DNA from 3 places in the Pediococcus acidilactici genome. Region 1 is predicted to be linked to each of the others. Evidence: riboswitches for the same ligand, from Rfam matches in the RefSeq annotation. Region 1 holds a riboswitch; each other region holds the start of a gene.

Region 1 (4,844 bases):
CAGTCAATTGTGGAGATTGCATAAGATGTGTCAACTAAGATGGTGAATTTGGCTTTATAAAAGCGTGTCGAGAGTGCAATATAAGGGATTTGAAGTTCCTTTTACCCTGGAAAAGATTTTTAAAGAGCATCATTGCACCGGGCAACGAGTCTGACCGGCACCACCTACGCAGACCATCAACGATTACCGATATTTTTATTTGTGTAAGCGTTTTTGTGGAACGCAATTTTCCACCATGTTATCTTATAGACATAAGGAGGGATGTGTTATGGTAAAGTCGAGGAACCGAATTTTACATTATATTTTAGTAGCTGTTAGTGTTGTAATTGTTGTATTAGGTTTTAGCGTTATCAAGGCTTCCGCGCACGGATACGTTACTAATCCTGGAGGCCGGGCTTATTTAGGAAGTAGCGAGTTTCCTGGTAAACCATTGAACGAAAATATTGGACCAGTAATGTACGAACCGCAAAGTATCGAAGCGCCGAAAAATACCTTTATCGATGGTAAAATTGCGAGCGCGGGGCTTGCTAAGTTTTCTCAATTAGACGAGCAAACTGCCGATCGTTGGTACAAGACGCCGATTAAGAGTGGTGCCTTTGATATTACCTGGCACCTAACCGCTCCACACAGTACCAGTACGTGGGATTACTACATTACCAAACCAGGCTGGGACCCGAATAAACCGTTAAAATTCAGTGATTTCAAGAAAATTGCTAGTTTTGACGACCACGGGGCAACCCCAGGAACCGAAGTAACGCACAAAATTAACATTCCGGACCAAAAGGGATACCACGTGATCCTAAGCGTATGGAATATTGCTAATACGGCAAATGCCTTTTACCAAGTTTCAGATGTTAATATTCAATAATTCACGGAAGAAGTTACAAACAGTGGGACCAAAGTCGGATAGTTTGTGAGCATTAATAAAACCCCATTAATCATGGTTTAGATGATTGGTGGGGTTTTAGTTATGTTGAAATAAACCAGTTTTCTTAGTGCGGTTGATGCTAAAGTCCTAAATGTTTTTAACCGTTTTTTATTCGGCGGGCTTGAGCACCACTAAAAAAAAGCTTCATTAAAATGTATGTAGAAAATTGAAATGAATGAAGACTCAGGATGTAGAACTGTTTTTAGTTAGTTTCCAGATACGTGATTAGGCCAAACAAAAAACCGCAATTTGCGGTTTTTTAATTATTCGTGATCTTTATCGTCTTTCTTGTCTAACTTGTCTTTTAATTCTTCCATTGCGCCGGCAGCGGAATCCTTTACGTCAGCAAGTTTGTCTTTAACTTTGCCCGCCATGTTTTGTGCTTTGCCTTTGCTTTCTTCCTTCTTGTCGCCAGTTAATTTACCAGCACCTTCGTGTACTTTACCTGCAACTTTGTCCTTAGTGTTTTCCATTCTGTCTTTATCCATAAATATTATCCCCCTTTGAATATTTTTGGTACATCTTTATTTTAGCAGGGGTCGCCCTTAAAAGTGAATTTATATGCTCACGGACTTGTGTAAGGGGGTTAAAAGGCGTATTATGAAACCGAATTCATATTCAAATAAAATAATATCTACACTAGGGGTGTTCTTAGAAGAACTGAGATGCGCTTGTGCAGCGTGATCCCTTTGAACCTGTAAGTTGATACTTGCGAAGGAAAGTGTTTATTGGGCGAAAACCATCCTTCTCAAGGGTGGTTTTTTTGTTGGTTGCCGATGGAGGATGTTAGTAAACGCGGTCGTCAATCTGCAGCGATGGTTCGCTGGTAGAGACCGCCTTCGGTACATCGCTTGGTGGAGATATGAATGAGGAGCTGATCAAATGGATTTACAAGGAATTAAGCGAATTCGAGAGGTTAACCCGGTGGTAGTTAACTACGCCAATTTTGTGACCCCGTTTTTAGTGGCAAACGGGTTAAACGCGGTGGGGGCTTCCCCAATTATGAGTGAAGAGGAAAGCGAAGCCGAAGAACTGGTCCGCTTGGCGTCCGCGGTGACTATTAACCTTGGAGCGGTACGTCGAGAAGGCTGGGCAGACATCGAAACGCTGTGCCAAGCGGCGAACGACCAACAAAAACCGCTCGTTTTGGATCCGGTAGCGGTCGGAGCAACCCAGTACCGCCAGCAATTAAACTTCCGGTTGTTGAAAAAGTATCACTTCGACATAATTCGTGGTAATTTAGGCGAGATTGCCGTATTAGCTGGGATTGATTGGCAAACTCGTGGAATTGACGCGGGAAACGGCGACGGGGATGCACATCAAGTGGTGAAAGCTTGCGCACAAAAGTACCATAACGTGGTGATTGCGAGTGGGGCAACCGACTACGTTAGTGACGGAACCCGGGTGGTCGAGATTCACAACCAAACCCGGCTTTTGCCGGCGGTGGTGGGCTCGGGAGATTTACTTTCGAGTTTAGCAGCCGCATTTTGTGCGATCGGACCAACGCCGTTGCAGGCGGCAATTAACGCAAGTTTGACCTTGTCGTGCGCCGGTGAACGGATTGCCGAAAAATTGCACGACCAGTATTTGCCAGGGAGTTTTTTGAACGGGCTGATGGATGAATTGGCAAACATCACGGTTGTCCAAGTTGAAGAAAGAATGAAAGTTGAGGAATGATTAACATGGATACAAAAAAGCCAGCGCAAGTTTTAACGATTGCCGGAACGGATAGCGGCGGCGGAGCTGGAATCCAAGCGGATTTGAAAACGATGCAGGAACGCCGGGTTTTTGGAACCTGCGTGGTGGTCGCGGTGACCGCTCAAAATACGCTGGGGGTGACCGACGTGGCGGTGATGCCACGCCACATTATCGACCATCAGTTTGCGGCGTTGGCCGAAGATTTAGATATTAAAGCTGCAAAAACGGGGATGTTGGCTAATTCGGCAGTTGTTGACGCGGTTGTGGAAAACTATCAAAAGTATGATTTTGGACCTTTAGTGGTGGATCCGGTGATGATTGCAAAGGGCGGTGCGAAACTACTGAGCGACGAAGCCATTGAAGCGGTGCGGACCCGGTTGTTGCCACTGGCTTACCTAATTACCCCGAACCTCCCTGAAGCTGAAAAATTAGCGGGGATGCCAATTAAAAATAACGCAGATGCCAAAGTGGCTGCTGCCCGGTTGCAGGAACTGGGCGCACAAAACGTCTTGATTAAGGGTGGTCATTTTAGTGATTCAGCAGAAAGTCGCGATTACGTTCTGTTCGCGGACGGTAGCGAGTTAGAGTTAGCTAGCCCCCGTTACGAAACCAGCAACACCCACGGCACTGGCGACACGATTTCGTCAGTAATCGTGTCGGAAATCGCGAAGGGGAAATCTTTAAAACAAGCCCTACAAATTGGCAAAGCCTTTATTAACGCCGCGATTAGTGACGGAATTCAGGTGGGACACGGGCACGGCCCGTTAAACCATTGGGCATATCGGGAGGTTGAAAATGAAATTTAATCCAACAATGCTACAAGCCTACTTTATTGCCGGTACCCAGGACGTGGCTAGCAAGGCGGACTTTTTACCGACGGTGGAACGAATCGTGCAATCCGGAGCCACTGCCTTTCAGTTTCGTAACAAGGGGGCGGTGAAAACCGCTAGTCGTGACGAAGTAGTTGAACTAGCCCGGGCTTGTCAACAGATTACCCAAAAATACCAGATTCCGCTGTTTATTGATGACGACGTAGACTTAGCGTTGGCCGTGGGGGCGGAGGGGATTCACGTCGGTCAAAAAGACGAACGGATTACCTCGGTCTTAGAACGCGTCGGCGACCAAATGATCGTGGGGCTTTCGTGCAATACCGCGGCGCAAATCACCGCTGCCAACCAGTTGAACGGCGTAGACTACTTGGGAACCGGAACCGTCTACGAAACTAACTCCAAAGCCGATGCTGGGAATGCCCTAGGAGTGGATAAATTACGTGAATTAGTCCAGATGAGTAACTTTCCGGTCGTTGCGATAGGTGGAATCACGCTGGAGCGGGTTGCTGAAACGGTGGCAACTGGCGTGGCTGGAATTGCGGCCATCAGCATGTTTATTCAAATGACTGATCCTGCCCAGCAAATTGCTGGAATTAAAGCCACGGTCGCCCAAGCAGGAGGTGCAGCATGTTCTCCGAAGAAATAAAGCAAGCTGCCCAGCCAATTTTACACGACATTCAACAGCATCCGTTTGTGCAGGGGATTCAGGCGGGCAAAGTTCCAAGCGCAGCCTTAGCGGTTTACGTGGAGCAGGACACCTGCTTTTTGAACGCCTTTGCGAAGGTTTTTGCTGGAGCGTTGGTAAAAAGTCAAACCAAGGAACGGATGCGTTTTTTCAGCGAACAAATTCAATATTCACTTGCGGATGAGTCAGCGGCCCACCAGATTTTATGCGACATCGCCGGCATTGAATTAGCCGAGCACCAGCACGCTGAACCCCGGCCATTAACTGCGTTGTACACGGAGCATTTATTCACGGCGGTTCGCGAAGGAGATTTGTTAGACATTGCAGCGGTCGTGTTGCCGTGCCCGTGGACGTACAATGAAATCAGTCAAGCGATTGTGGAAAACGCCGCACCTGACAACCCCTTCTTGCCGTGGATTGAATTCTACCAAGGCGACGAAGAAGGTGCTGGCGACGATTCGGTTACCCAGTTATTTGCGATGCTGGACGAGGCCGCGCCTAAATTAAGTGCCCAGCGCAAAGAAGAAATTACCCACCGCTTTTTGCGTAGTTGTGAATTAGAGTATGATTTCTGGGAACAGGCGTATTCGCAAAAGGATTGGAAGTATCGGTGGAAATAAAAAGACTTTAAAACTAGCATACTTCAAAATGAAGGCGGAAATCATGCGTTGCGGATTTCCGCTTTTTTGGTGGGGGCGTTCTC
Region 2 (4,844 bases), 910 kb from region 1:
CAATTGATTTCTTAAACAACACGTTCTACAACATGTTGACTAAGGAACAACGTAACGGTGCACCTCAAGTAATTTTTGCTGGTAACTCAATTAGTTCCACATACCTTGCAGACGTTTTGAACTTGATTGGTGACCGTGACTTCTCGATCAACGTAATTTCTAAGTCGGGTACAACTACCGAACCCGCAATTGCTTTCCGCGTTTTGAAGGAAAAATTGATTGCAAAATATGGTGAAGAAGAAGCTAAGAAACGGATCTACGCTACAACTGACCGTGCAAAAGGTGCTTTGAAGACTGAAGCAGATGCTGAAGGCTACGAAGAATTTGTTGTGCCTGATGACATCGGGGGACGTTTCTCAGTACTTTCTGCAGTTGGTTTACTTCCAATTGCCGTAGCTGGTGGCGACATCGATCAATTAATGAAGGGTGCCGAAGACGCAAGCAAGGAATACACAGATGCTGACGTTAATAAAAACGACGCATACAAGTATGCCGCATTGCGGAACATCCTTTACCGGAAGGGTTACACTACCGAATTGCTTGAAAACTACGAACCAACGTTACAATACTTTGGCGAATGGTGGAAGCAATTGATGGGTGAATCCGAAGGTAAGGACCAAAAGGGCATTTACCCTTCATCAGCAAACTTCTCAACTGATTTACACTCACTTGGACAATACATCCAAGAAGGTCGTCGCGACTTGATGGAAACTGTAATTAACGTTGAAAAGCCAAACCATGACATCGACATTCCTAAGGAAGCAGAAAACCTTGATGGTCTCCGTTACCTAGAAGGTCGGACAATGGACGAAGTTAATAAGAAAGCTTACCAAGGGGTTACCCTTGCACACAACGATGGTGGCGTTCCAGTAATGACGCTCAACATCCCTGACCAAACTGCTTACACGCTTGGTTACATGATTTACTTCTTTGAAGCAGCCGTTGCCGTTTCTGGTTACTTGAACGGAATCAACCCATTCAACCAACCAGGTGTTGAAGCATACAAGTCCAACATGTTTGCTTTACTTGGTAAACCAGGTTACGAAGACAAGACTGAAGAATTAAACGCTCGTTTAAAATAATTTTAAACTAGGCTAATATTTAAAAATCCTGATCGCAATTTAAAAATTGTGGTCAGGATTTTTTATTTACAGTTTTAATTTGCTAAACAGCTGTTGATATCGTAGAAAATGCGGACTTTTAAGCAGAATCTTAGTTAAAATGGTGCCCACTAAGCCGCCAAAAAGGGTCGCAGCGAGGAAACGCGGAGTGTAAATGAACCAATACAAGCCGTTACTACTGCCGGTGAATAAAATCATGATCGGATAGCTTAGCAGGGAGCCAATAATTCCGGTACCGATGATTTCCCCTAGCCAAGCGCCGCCGACCCGGTTAGTCCACCGGTAAAAGAGGGCGGAAAGAACGCCACCAAATACTGCGCCAGTTAAGGCGAGCGGGGGAATTCCCAGAATGAGCATCCGAATTATTCCGGTCATTAAAGTGATTGCGAATGCGTAAAAGGGGCCGACTAAACAGCCAATGATTACGTTTAGCACGCTCGACATGGGAGCCATTCCTTCAATCCGAAAAAGCGGGGAAGTAACTACGTCGATGGCAATCAGTAAAGCAGCGATGGCCAGTCGTAAAGTGGTTTTATTTTGCATGGTAATTCCTCCAAAATCAATTTTAGCTAGGGGTGCTGCTTAAAAAGCGGTCTCCCGCAAAGCAGGACACCGCTGGTTACATAAAATTAGTAAAAACACAATTATATGTAGCTTGGCTAATGCACTGCTCCCTGCGCTAATCCTAATTAGATCAGGTTCAATGGGTATGATCTCAGCCGCGTGGCACCCCAGCAATGTTAGTAGTTATTTGCTGACCAAGATACCACGTTTTTTAAACTTTGTAAATGGGGTTAACTTTATGAAGAATCGAATTCGTTAAAAAATGGGTTAAGCGTTTACATTTGGAGTCGTATAATGGTAATGAAGTGTAAAGCGGTTTGATAGACAAAGCTAATTTGGAGGAGGTTAGCGAAATGAAACAACTCGTTGCGATAGTGGGGACTAACGCACGGCATTCAACCAACCGGATGTTACTACAATATTTAAAGAAACGGTACGTACATCAAGCAGATATTGAAATTCTAGAAATTGCTGGTTTACCAATTTTTAAAAAGACAACAACTAGGGAAATTCCTCAACAAGCCCAGCAAATGGCAGAAAAAATTACCCAAGCAGACGGGGTGATTATCGGCACCCCAGAATATGACCATGCGGTGCCGGCCATTTTACTTAGCACATTAGCATGGCTTTCGTACGGCATCCATCCTTTTTTGGATAAACCGGTAATGATTACGGCTGCCTCTTACGGTAATTTGGGCGCCTCAAGAGCGCATGCCCAGCTCCGGCAAATTTTAGACGCACCGGAACTGAAGGCCCGGATTTTGCCTAGTTCTGAATTTTTGTTGGGGAATTCTTTACAAGCATTTGATGAACGCGGTGATTTAATTGATCAAACTAAGGTTGCCCAGCTAGATGGTTTGTTTGCCGATTTTTTGGCGTTTTTAGAGATTGCCCAGCAGTTAAACCATGCTCATCAAGCTAATGAAACCGAATTAAGGCAATTTGTGCAACAAAATGATGATAGTCCTCGAGAAGGGGTGTGATAGAATGAAACTCGTGGCAATTGCCGGATCGATTGGCGAACAATCATATAACCGAATGTTAGTGGAATATTTACGGCGACATTTTCAAAAAATCGTAACAATTGAAGTACTAGATCTGCGGGAAGTTCCCGTATTTAACGAGGATCAAGACCTAAGCGCATCCCCAGTTTTACAGGAGCTAAACCAAAAAATTAAGGCGGCAGACGGGGTGATTTTAGCCACCCCAGAACATAACCATACCATTCCCGCAGCTATGAAAAACCTCATTGAATGGTTTTCGTTTAAATTACACCCGTTTGATGGGAAACCGATCTGGGTGATTGGGGCGTCGTATTATAACCAAGGGACTTCCCGCGCCCAATTGCACCTGAAACAGATCCTAGAGGCACCGCACGTCAATGGGATCGTTATGCCGGGCAATGAGTTTTTGCTAAGTAATGCAAAAACAGCTTTCAATGAAGCCGGTGATTTACGGGATGCAAAAACAGTGGCTTTTCTTGAACAAATTTTGCAAAAGTTTCTTAAATTTGTGCGGGTGATTGAACAACTTGAGTAGCTTTTGCGCTTGGGATCCAGTATTAAAGTTTATTGAGTAGGAGTTTAGATTAAATGAATCAAAATTGGCAAAAGCCTTCCCCGAAACTAAATTGGGTGCGATTTTATTCGATAGTAACCATTCTGGTCTTGGTAACTAGCGTAGCGGGCTTAGAAATGTTACGGGTTAGCGCACACCAAGAAGTTGCGCAATCACAATCGCAACGCGGCCCAGTAAACAAAAAGGGTTCGGCTAAGCATCAACCCGCGACAAACCCACAAGTTCCAATGAAGAAAGCCGTCAATAAAGCGACCGCTAAGGGATTTGCTGAACAATTACGTCCGTTTTTAGCGAACACAAATGCAAAGGTTGCGGTGTATTCAAAACGAGACCACCAGCTTTATGAGGCAACCAATACCAAGCAGAATACTTTCCCTTCGGCAAGTATTATTAAAACCGACCTTTTAGTAGAACTGTTGCATCAGCGTCACCAAAAAGCCAGCGCTTTAACCACCGGAGAGCAAAACGCGACGGTACAGATGATTGAAAATAGTGATAACAATGCGGCCACGAGTATCTACAATGATATCGGCAGCGCGCGAGGTTTGGGGCAATTGTTTAACAACTTAAAAATGACTAACTCGACTGCGTTAGCAAGTGGGTGGGCGCTGACACCCACCACCCCCCGTGACCAAATTAAGGTGTTAAACAAGATTTTTTACGAGAACGGCTATATCTCAAATAAGTCAAAGGCCTATACTAAAAATTTGATGGCTAACGTTGCCGACGACCAAGACTGGGGAATTTCAGCAGGTTCCAAGTATGCTTGGCTAAAGAATGGTTGGAAACAGATGCCTAACGGGCACTGGATTGTTAACAGCATTGGTTACTTAGGCAAGGGCGATAACAGTTGCACCATTGCAATCATGTCAGAAGATAACCCTTCTTTGGAAAGCGGAGAGGCGTTATTAGAAAAGTTAAGTCAACAAGTTGGCGTTCAGCTAAAAATTGCGGGAGCTGAACGAAAGGTTTAGAAAGCGAAAATAAAATCCGTTGGCATTAAGCGTGTAAACCAAATGCCAACGGATTTTTTTGTGATCAAACAAAAAAGCTGTCATCCTCGCATCTTGAGGATGACAGCTTTTTAAATGATTGGCCATACTGGGTTCGAACCAGTAAATTACGGATTCAGAGTCCGCTGCCTTACCAATTTGGCGAATGGCCAATAAATCACCCGCACGGGGATCGAACCCGTAACTCCGGCTTGAGAGGCCGACGTCTTAACCAATTTGACCAGCGGGCAAATTACTATATTAATTTACACTAAATTTTGCATTTCGTCAATAAACTAAGCGAAAAATGGTTAATTAATTGCTAAAATTTCCACCTGATATTGCTCATCGGGGGCGTTAACCGTCACCACGTCATGAAGGTGGTGGTGTAGTAGGGCAGCGCCTAGCGGAGATTGATAAGAAACTTTTTGCTGGGCCACGTCGGCTTCGTGTTTACCCACGATTTCGTAAGTGACGGTGAAATCGTCATCCAAAAATCGGAGAGTGACGTTGCTGCCGAGGTCAATTTTAGAACGGTCCGCGTTTTCCACAATCTTGGAGTAGTTAATTTGCCGTTCCAGATACCGCA
Region 3 (4,844 bases), 580 kb from region 1:
GACTAGGACTGCCAATGCCAGCATCCACAATGATGGGGAGTTTGATTTCATCGATTAAAATTTGGATTAAGTTTTTATTGGCTAATCCTAAATTTGAACCAATCGGGGAAGCTAGCGGCATGACGGTGGCCGCTCCCGCATCCACCAGTTGTTTTGCGGTGTTTAAGTCAGGAAGCATGTATGGAAGAACAATGAACCCTTCTTCAGCAAGAATTTTAGTTGCCTTTACCGTTTCTTGGTTGTCAGGCAGCAGATACTTTTTATCAGGAATTACTTCTAATTTAATGAAATTGCTACCGCTAAGTTCACGAGCTAAGTGGGCAGTTCGAACGGCTTCTTCTGCATTAGTCGACCCGGAGGTGTTTGGCAAAATGGTTACGTGTTCGGGCAGATAATTTAGGATGTCTTCCGTAGTCTCCGTAGTTCGCCGAAGGGCCATGGTAATAATCTCGGCATGGGCATTTTTTACAGCCGCCTTGATTAAGTTATAATCATATTTTCCTGAACCTAAAATAAAACGTGAGTTAAATTGCTGGCCTTTGATGGTTAAGTAATCGTTATTAGATGTCATTGGTTTAGTTCCTTTCTTAATTTAATCGGCTTGGTTACCCAAGATTAAGCGAACAATTTGGTTGGCCTGGTGCCCGGCTGCCACCATGACGCGTGGCGCCATTAACCCTTCTTGCCCACTAGAGACTCCATCGCCGGCGACGTAAACGTGTTGGTTAATTTGCTTAGTTTTAATCTGGTTTGCGGGATGAATTCCGGCCATTCCACTAGCCATCACTAACGGCTTTTGAGGAAATAGGCGACTGCATTCACGTAAAAGCAAGGCTTTAGCTGCCGGGTCGTCAAAAGCTTCGCAAATTACGTCGGCATCCGCAAATAAGTCCGCAACGTTAGCTGCATTAACCGTCACTTGTAAAGGCGTCACGGAAATGAAGGGGTTGAATTCCTCAATATTTTGCTTAAGGGCGACTACTTTAGCCATTCCAATCTGGTTTAATTTATACTGTTGGCGATTTAAGTTACTTAATTCCACTTGATCAAAATCAACCAAGGTTAGATGACCAATCCCGATCCGTGCTAAGGCAATTGCAATGTTAGAGCCCAAACCACCAGCACCCGCGATGGTAACTTTTGACGAGCTTAAAGGTAGCGCAGAATGAGCTACGTTTCGACTAGTCATCTGAGTTTGCAGGTCGGTAATGGAATGTCCATAAAGTTGGAGTTGTTTTTCTTTAAAATTACTCATTTAACCTCCTCCCACGAATGCAATTATTTCTAAATGGTCTGCTGGTTGAATAATGGTAGTGTTCATTTGTTGGCTGGTAATAATTTCGCCGTTTAATTCAACCGCGAGATTGTCAATTTTAGTGTATTTAGTCTTCAAGAAGGCTAATAAATTTTGAGCATCCGCTGCTTGATTTTCTTCTCCGTTAACGATTGCCATGCAAAAACCCCCTTTCTTATGGATACAACCAAAGAAAGGGGGTACGCAATTATGGGTGGCGTAATTCACTAAAAGTGAGTTACAGAATTATGCGATTGCGGTATTCGGTCTTCCTTCGGTAGTACGAACTACATCAGGTTCAATGGGTATGATCTCAGCCAAAAATGGCACCCCAGACGAACTTTAAAGTTTTGATTTATGTGGTAAAATTATTACCACATATATTGTAAACGCTATCATAAAGAAAGTCAAAATTAAATTGAGGTGGATCAAATGTTAGAAAAGCCATTACTTTACCTCGTCACGGACCGGTTAGGGCTAAATCAACAACAATTTTTAGAAAGGATTGAGTTGGCTTGCCAAGGAGGGGTTGATTTACTACAGCTACGGGAAAAAGAAATCAGCAGTGCTGAATACTATAAATTGGCGGGTCATGTAAAAAAGATTACCGACCGTTACCAAGTCCCGTTAATAATCGATGACCAGGTAGCGATTGCGCAAGCTGTCGATGCTGCGGGTGTTCATCTTGGACAAGCTGATTTACCAGTGGCGGTAGCACGGCGAATTTTAGGACCCAACAAGATTATTGGAGCGACTACTAAAACAGTTGCGCAAGCACAATGCGCGGTTGAAGAAGGGGCTAACTATTTGGGAGTGGGAGCAATTTTTCCCACTACAACCCACGTTAAAACCGTGCACACTAGTGTTGCAATGCTAAAACGAATTAAGCAGGAAGCAAAAATAACGGTTTTTGCAATTGGCGGGCTAAATGCGGAAAATCTATCCGTTTTGCGGAATACGAATGTCGACGGAGTTGCAGTAGTTTCGGCAATCATGAAGGCTACGCAACCGCAGCAAGCAGCTCAGCAATTAAAATCTACAGTTATAGATGTTCTTAGTTAAGCTGGGGATTGCTTTGATGGCTAGTAATTTTTTCTGGACCCGATTAACGGAGGAGATAATAATGGAAAAACTTTATCGCGTGTTAAGCTATGGCAATCAATATTTAAAAATTGACGTTGGCAAACCAACTTTCTTTGCTCATGGTGTGGAAGTAAAAGCTAAGGTTAATAAGGAAACTGGTGAAGTGACTCTTTTTATTTCTCAGGAGGATTTGAAAAAATTAGGGTGAACGTTACATAAACTTAATTAAATATTTTGTAAAAGTCCTTGGTTACTTGTGAGCTAGAAAGTAATCAAGGACTTTTTTGCAAGCGTGAGGATCTTTTTTAAGCTAATTAGGAACTAAAACGGACTATTCAGGAATAGTTAATTTACTTAGTTATTTAGCTCTTGCAAGATAGAAGCAAGGAGGACGGTAAAAATGTTTAAAATTACGAAAATGTGTTCAAAACAAGTGGGTTCAAAAAGGCTTGTAGGTACTTTAACCATTATTTTAGGTGCAGCTTTAATAATTACTACAGTGATTTTACATGGGTTAGTTAAGGAAAATAAATTGATGGAATTGCTTCCGGATTCCTTTATAAACGTCCCGAAGCTAGTCCAATATTGGGCCGTCTATTATTATTTTTTTAGTTTGTTTATACGAGCGGGAGTTTTATTACTGCAAGGATTTTTAGCATTTCAAATCATCGCTAGGAGCAGGCAAACGCAACGACTCAGCCAAATTGCAACCTTCCCTTTTTCTAGAAGAAGTATTTTAACCGGGATGTTTTTAATGATCTGCATTTTTTCGGGCATGATTTTATTACTACTTCACGGCTCGATTGTGGCGTTAACGTATTTAAAGTTTAAGCAGTTTTTACCAGGTACGTATCAAGTTTTTTTAGTGAAAGATTGGTTACTTGATTTACTGTACGGATTTATTGCATTAATTCCAGCTTCAATTGCCTTATTAATCCCTAAGGTTAGTTACGTAGTTGGTTCTGCGGTATTGATGATTATTATCCTTTGTAACGCGGGTACGCTAAGCTTTGGCACTAACAGTATTCAGCTTCCGTTAATAACTTTGCTAGCTTTACTGGTAATTGCAACGTTGTTGGGATTGGTAGCATTTAAAAAATTTGCATTATTAGAACTGTAGTTTTTAAACGAAAGGGGGCGCACTTTGAAAAAACAAAATAGCATTTTGGAAATCAAGGGTTTATTAAAACAAATTGATAATGAAGATACTTTGCATAACGTAAATTTAAATTTTAAAAGTGGCCGGGTATACGGTCTATTAGGACCTAATGGAGCGGGAAAAACCACCCTGATGAAGTGCGTATTAAGTTTATCTCGAGTGAATGGCGGAAAGATTGTTTTTGACGGAGAAGAAATTACTAATGGTCAAAACTTTATGAAAAGGGGTAGCATCGGAAGCTTAATTGAAACACCTCAATTTCCAAGTAGTTACACCGTCCAAAATGTTATTGATGAGCAATTGGAAATGATGAACATTCGGGTAGGCCAAACGATGTTAGCTGATCTATTAAGTCAGATGCAATTGACCACCAAGCTAAATGATAACGCGGCAAATTTATCGTTAGGCTGGCGGCAAAAATTAGGAATTACTCGAGCAATGTGCACACTTCCTAAGCTTTTGCTACTGGATGAACCTTTTAACGGGTTGGATTTATCTGCGGTAGAACAAGTAAAGAAGCTGATCGTTAAGCTAGCGAGCCGAGGGACTTGCGTGGTGCTTACTAGTCACATTTTAGAAGAATTACAAAACATTGCAGATCATCTGTACCTGGTTGATGCTCAAGTAATCAAGGAGATCAAAGACAGTGAGTTGCAAGACGGTATTCGGGATTACTATTTAAAAAAATTTGAAAAAGAATCAGGTGTTTAAAATAGGTAAGGAAAAGTTAGTTACGATCAACAGCCTTTGGGTTGCAACAATGCTAATAAATATATTAGCTCCGCTAGCTAATATTGGATTTGCGTTTTCAATTAAGTTCTTAATTGATGACGGTATTCAACAAAATTTAACCCTGCTTTACCGCCATCTTTGCGTTAGCATCCTTGTGGTAATTGTTTTTGTTTTAGGAAATTATCTTGCAAAAGTGCTAACTAGTTTATACACGGCCAAGCAAATACAAAAGTACCGAATGTATTTAATGTCCAGCATGCTTCAAGAAAACTACGTAAGTTTTATAAAGCAAACTACTTCTGATTACCAACACGCACTGCTTAGTGAGGCTGACCAGATTGGTAAAGATTATTTGATGGGATTTTTTGAAATGGTTCGCAACCTGATGTTAGTGGGATATTCGTTAGTGGCAATGTTTATGAGTAGTGGATTTTTGGCCGCGGCAATATTGATTCTAACAGCAATCCCAATTATACTCAGTGCTTTTTCAGCAAAAAAAGGTCAAATTCAAAAGAAACGTGCGCTGGCTGCCGAAAAAACATTTGCAAATAAAATTAAAGAAATGTTGGCGGGGTT

What was found. Region 1 has a riboswitch for thiamine pyrophosphate ahead of thiM (hydroxyethylthiazole kinase). Riboswitches for the same ligand answer to the same signal wherever they lie in the genome.
Region 2: another riboswitch for thiamine pyrophosphate. It lies ahead of thiW (energy coupling factor transporter S component ThiW); the one in region 1 lies ahead of thiM (hydroxyethylthiazole kinase).
Region 3: another riboswitch for thiamine pyrophosphate. It lies ahead of thiS (sulfur carrier protein ThiS); the one in region 1 lies ahead of thiM (hydroxyethylthiazole kinase).

What each region holds. Positions count from the first base shown of each region.
Region 1 is NZ_CP066046.1:1,237,393-1,242,236, reverse strand. Features, by position in the region: gene I6H64_RS06250 (lytic polysaccharide monooxygenase auxiliary activity family 9 protein) at 269-868, shown strand; gene I6H64_RS06245 (CsbD family protein) at 1,192-1,416, opposite strand; TPP riboswitch at 1,560-1,665, shown strand; gene thiM (hydroxyethylthiazole kinase) at 1,811-2,605, shown strand; gene thiD (bifunctional hydroxymethylpyrimidine kinase/phosphomethylpyrimidine kinase) at 2,602-3,432, shown strand; gene thiE (thiamine phosphate synthase) at 3,422-4,102, shown strand; gene tenA (thiaminase II) at 4,084-4,761, shown strand.
Region 2 is NZ_CP066046.1:325,394-330,237, forward strand. Features, by position in the region: gene I6H64_RS01615 (glucose-6-phosphate isomerase) at 1-1,082, shown strand, start outside; gene thiW (energy coupling factor transporter S component ThiW) at 1,149-1,664, opposite strand; TPP riboswitch at 1,776-1,865, opposite strand; gene I6H64_RS01625 (NADPH-dependent FMN reductase) at 2,039-2,668, shown strand; gene I6H64_RS01630 (NADPH-dependent FMN reductase) at 2,673-3,224, shown strand; gene I6H64_RS01635 (LppW family protein) at 3,278-4,237, shown strand; tRNA gene I6H64_RS01640 (tRNA-Gln) at 4,356-4,428, opposite strand; tRNA gene I6H64_RS01645 (tRNA-Glu) at 4,434-4,506, opposite strand; gene greA (transcription elongation factor GreA) at 4,567-4,844, opposite strand, start outside.
Region 3 is NZ_CP066046.1:657,691-662,534, forward strand. Features, by position in the region: gene I6H64_RS03265 (thiazole synthase) at 1-571, opposite strand, end outside; gene thiF (sulfur carrier protein ThiS adenylyltransferase ThiF) at 593-1,255, opposite strand; gene thiS (sulfur carrier protein ThiS) at 1,256-1,453, opposite strand; TPP riboswitch at 1,547-1,638, opposite strand; gene thiE (thiamine phosphate synthase) at 1,727-2,356, shown strand; gene I6H64_RS03285 (hypothetical protein) at 2,418-2,585, shown strand; gene I6H64_RS03290 (hypothetical protein) at 2,778-3,497, shown strand; gene I6H64_RS03295 (ABC transporter ATP-binding protein) at 3,522-4,247, shown strand; gene I6H64_RS03300 (ABC transporter ATP-binding protein) at 4,297-4,844, shown strand, end outside.